2 regions of the Pseudomonas phenolilytica genome follow, and region 1 is predicted to be linked to the other one. Evidence: predicted binding sites of a transcription regulator. Region 1 holds the regulator's gene; the other holds the start of a gene.
The links. The regulator FliA, encoded in region 1, starts transcription of late flagellar genes. The targets are predictions, from matches to a motif close to CTAAAGTTTNNNNNNNNNNNGCCGNTAA.
Positions count from the first base shown of each region.

Region 1 (2,203 bases):
CCGATAGCTTACCTCGCCGACGGGCCGCGTATTCCTGATGACCTGCACCTGCCGCGCAGTCATCAGTTGGTCAGTCGGGCGGTGAGCCTGCAATCCGGCGAGGAGCCGAGCGAGGAAACGATGGCCGATATGTTCGCCGGCCTGTACAACGAATCATCGCGGCGAGCGGGCTGAAGCGGCAGTGCGTTACTCGGATAAACCTGATGCATTCGAGCTGAATGCATCGCCGGCCTTGCAGGCCGAGCAACATATAGGCGTTTGAACATGGGTATGCATCCCGTACAGGTGATTGCGGTGACCGGCGGCAAGGGTGGCGTCGGCAAGACCAACGTGTCGGTCAATCTGGCACTGGCGCTGGCCGAACTCGGGCGGCGGGTGGTGTTGCTCGACGCCGACCTCGGGCTGGCCAATGTCGACGTGCTGCTGGGGCTGACCACCAAGCGCACGCTTGCCGACGTGATTGCCGGTGAATGCGACCTGCGCGACGTGCTCATCCAGGGGCCGGGCGGCATCCGCATCGTGCCGGCGGCATCCGGCACGCAAAGCATGGTGCAGCTGTCCTCGCTGCAGCACGCCGGCCTGATTCAGGCGTTCAGCGAGATCGAGGATCTCGACGTACTGATCATCGACACCGCCGCCGGCATCGGCGAGGCGGTGGTCAGCTTCGTGCGCGCCGCGCACGAGGTGCTGCTGGTGGTCACCGATGAGCCGACCTCGATCACCGACGCCTATGCTCTGATCAAGCTGCTCAATCGCGACTACGGCATCAATCGCTTTCGCGTGCTGGCCAACATGGCGCACGCCCCGCAGGAAGGGCGCAATCTGTTCGCCAAGCTGACCAAGGTCACCGAGCGCTTCCTCGACGTCGCGCTGCAATACGTCGGTGCGATTCCCTACGACGAAGCCGTGCGCAAGGCCGTTCAGAAGCAGCGTGCAGTCTACGAGGCTTATCCGCGGTCAAAATGCGCATTGGCATTCAAGGCCATCGCGCAGAAAGTCGATACCTGGCCGCTGCCGGCCACGCCGCGCGGGCATCTTGAATTCTTCGTCGAGCGCCTGATCAGGCCGGCGAACGACACTCACGAATGACAGCTGCTGGATTCGCTATGTATTACAGCAAGGCTCAGGCGAAGGATGCCCAGCATCGTTTGATCGACCAGTATGCGCCGCTGGTCAAGCGCATTGCCTATCACCTGCTCGCACGGCTGCCGGCCAGCGTCCAGGTCGACGACCTGATCCAGGCCGGAATGATCGGCCTGCTGGAGGCGGCAAAGAAGTACGACGCCGGCAAAGGCGCCAGCTTCGAAACCTACGCCGGTATCCGCATCCGCGGCACCATGCTCGACGAGGTGCGCAAGGGCGACTGGGCGCCGCGTTCGGTGCATCGCAACTCGCGCATGGTCAGCGAGGCGATTCGCGCCATCGAAGCGAAAACCGGACGTGACGCTAAAGATCATGAGGTTGCGGCCGAACTTAAGCTCAGCCTCGATGAGTACTACAGCATTCTCGGCGACACCCTGGGCAGCCGCCTGTTCAGCTTCGACGACCTGTTGCAGGACGGCGAACATGGCGAGTTGCACGACGATGCCGCTAGCACTCATTCCGAGCCGTTTCGCGATCTCGAGGACGAGCGTTTCCAGCAGGCGCTGGCCGATGCCATCACCAACCTGCCCGAACGCGAAAAACTGGTGCTGTCGCTGTACTACGACGAAGAGTTGAATTTGAAGGAAATCGGTCAGGTGCTCGGCGTCAGCGAGTCACGGGTCAGTCAGCTGCATAGCCAGTGCGCCGCCCGTCTGCGTGCCCGCCTCGGCGAATGGCGGGCGAGCTGACCGGTACCCTCACTGCGAGACGTGCTCGGTTGCCGAGATTTTGGGATTTACGGAGGTCGACTTGGACAAGAACATGAAAATCCTCATCGTCGATGACTTCTCGACGATGAGACGAATCATCAAGAACCTCCTGCGAGACCTGGGGTTCACCAACACCGCCGAGGCCGACGACGGCACCACCGCGTTGCCGATGCTCAAGAGCGGCAGCTTCGATTTCCTCGTCACCGACTGGAACATGCCGGGTATGAGCGGCATCGACCTGCTGCGCCACGTGCGTGCCGACGAGCGCCTCAAGCACCTGCCGGTGCTGATGGTGACGGCCGAAGCCAAGCGCGATCAGATCATCGAAGCGGCTCAGGCCGGCGTTAACG
Region 1 covers NZ_CP058908.1:3,747,489-3,749,691, reverse strand. The annotation lists gene flhF (flagellar biosynthesis GTPase FlhF) at 1-174, shown strand, start outside; gene fleN (flagellar synthesis regulator FleN) at 265-1,089, shown strand; gene fliA (RNA polymerase sigma factor FliA) at 1,086-1,832, shown strand; gene HU825_RS17855 (chemotaxis response regulator CheY) at 1,906-2,203, shown strand, end outside.

Region 2 (2,203 bases), 950 kb from region 1:
GGTAGCCAAATCACGCAAGTCAGCTGGATTCGCAATCACCGCACTAATCGTGGCAGCCCCGCCGGCAGAATCTCCAGTAAGACTGAATGCCACTGTGCCCGCAATATTCAGCCCCGAGAGCTCAACACCTGTTCTAGCGTCAGCAGTTACACCAGTACTTCCGGTCACGAGATTGATTGCGGAAGCTGCCGCCGCCGCAGAACCTGCCGGTATATTGTCTGTAGATTTTGAACCGGCAGGGCCAGTGATATTCAAAGAAGCAATTGCACCACCAATCGTTGAAACAGGGGCAGTCGCTCCAGCCCCCACCGCACCCAAACCGGTGCCAGCCATATCGAAGCGATTTGCTCCGATACTGTTTGCACTTGCGGAGTTCAGCGAAACACCGATTGTTTCATTAGCCTGAGCACCCACCTGAAAGAGCTTGGTACCAAACTCACCGTTAATCAGCTTTTGCCCACCGAAAGTGGTAGTTTCGGCGATTCGGTTCAGCTCTTGCTTGAGCGACGAAACTTCTTCGTTCAGGGCTTGGCGCTCGGTAGTGGAGTTGGAACCATTCGCCGACTGGAGCGACAGATCGCGCATACGCTGCAGAATATTCGTAGATTGCTGAAGGGCGCCTTCGGCTGTTTGCGCCAAAGAAATCCCATCATTAGCGTTCCGCACTGCAACGCCAAGACCATTCACCTGACTGGTCAGACGATTCGAAATCTGCAGGCCGGCAGCATCGTCCTTGGCGCTGTTGATACGGCTACCTGTGGACAGGCGCTGCATGGAGGTGGCCAGCGCGTTGGAAGAGTTGCTGAGATTACGCTGAGTATTCAGCGACGCGATGTTGGTATTGACAGTAAGAGCCATGGTGTTTGCCTCCAAGGGCGCTAGTTACTTTGGTTGCCTGAGCTTGCGACTCCGGGCCGGCTTGTGCCCAGGCACCCATTGAGTTCGCATTCGATTAGCTTATCGGCGTCGTTTCGGTGAGCTTTAGGAGGCGTTTGAAAAAATTTGCAAGCCCCGCAGACAACCTGTACGACACCGGCGAACTCGGAACCACACGCGAGTCCACCTGCCCAGCTTTTCGGACGAGGCGGCGAATTCTTTAATGTCAAGGGCGAGAACGAAACGCCCCGCGACGGCACCACCGCGGATGACGTTGATGAAGACGCGCACTCGGGCATTGCCGGCCGCGCTAGGCTTGCAGCTGACCGAGGTGCCGCAGGAAGGTTTCTTCGTTGAGCACGGTGAGCCCCAGCTCGTTGGCCTTGGTCAACTTCGAGCCGGCACCCGGTCCCGCTACAACCACGCTGGTCTTCGCTGATACCGAGCCGGACACCTTCGCCCCCAAAGCTTCGAGTCGCGCCTTGGCGTCGTCGCGGCTCATGCTTTCCAGCGTGCCGGTCAGCACCCAGGTCTGGCCGGCCAGTGGCAGGCCTGCTGCGACTTTCTTCTCGCTCTCCCAGTGCATGCCGAACTCGCGCAATTGGGCTTCGATGGCCCGGGCGCGCTCGGCGTTCGCGGACTTGTCGAAGTAATCGCGCAGCGAGCGCGCGGCCTTCTCGGTGAGACGTTCGACCTGGCGCAGATCGAGCCAGTCGGCGGCGATGATCGCGTCCAGGCTACCGAAGCGCGCTGCCAGACGCTGGGCGCCGGTGCTGGCGATGAACGGAATGTTCAGCTTGTCGAGCAGGCCGGCCAGGGTGGCGCACGCGGCGAACTCCGGATGCAATTCCCCCTCCCCCTGCAACTCCACGCCACGCTCGCGCAGTTGCGCGATGACTGTGCGGTTGTGCTCGTCCTCGAAGAAACTGTGGATCTCGTGCGCGACTTCCAGGCCGACGTCGGGCAGGTACACCAGCACGTTCGGCAATGCACATGCGATGCGATCCAGCGAGCCCAGCGCTCGCGCCAGCAACTTGGCGGTTTCCTCGCCGACATCGGGGATGCCGAGGGCGAAGATGAAACGCGCCAGCGTGGGCTTGCGGCTGGCGTCAATGGCGTCGAGCAAGTTGCGCGTGGAGAGATCGGCGAAGCCTTCCAACTCGACTATCTGCTCGTACGACAGGCAATAAAGGTCAGCGGGCGAGCCGACCAGACCGCGATCGACCAACTGCTCGACGATCTTGTCGCCTAGCCCGTCGATATCCATTGCGCGGCGCGAGACGAAGTGGATGATCGCCTGCTTCAGCTGCGCCTGGCACGCCAGCCG
Region 2 covers NZ_CP058908.1:2,795,850-2,798,052, reverse strand. The annotation lists gene HU825_RS13495 (flagellin) at 1-858, opposite strand, end outside; gene ligA (NAD-dependent DNA ligase LigA) at 1,187-2,203, opposite strand, start outside.
Region 2: HU825_RS13495 (flagellin) is a predicted target of FliA. The motif match lies at 1,073-1,100, and genes of this name have one in related genera.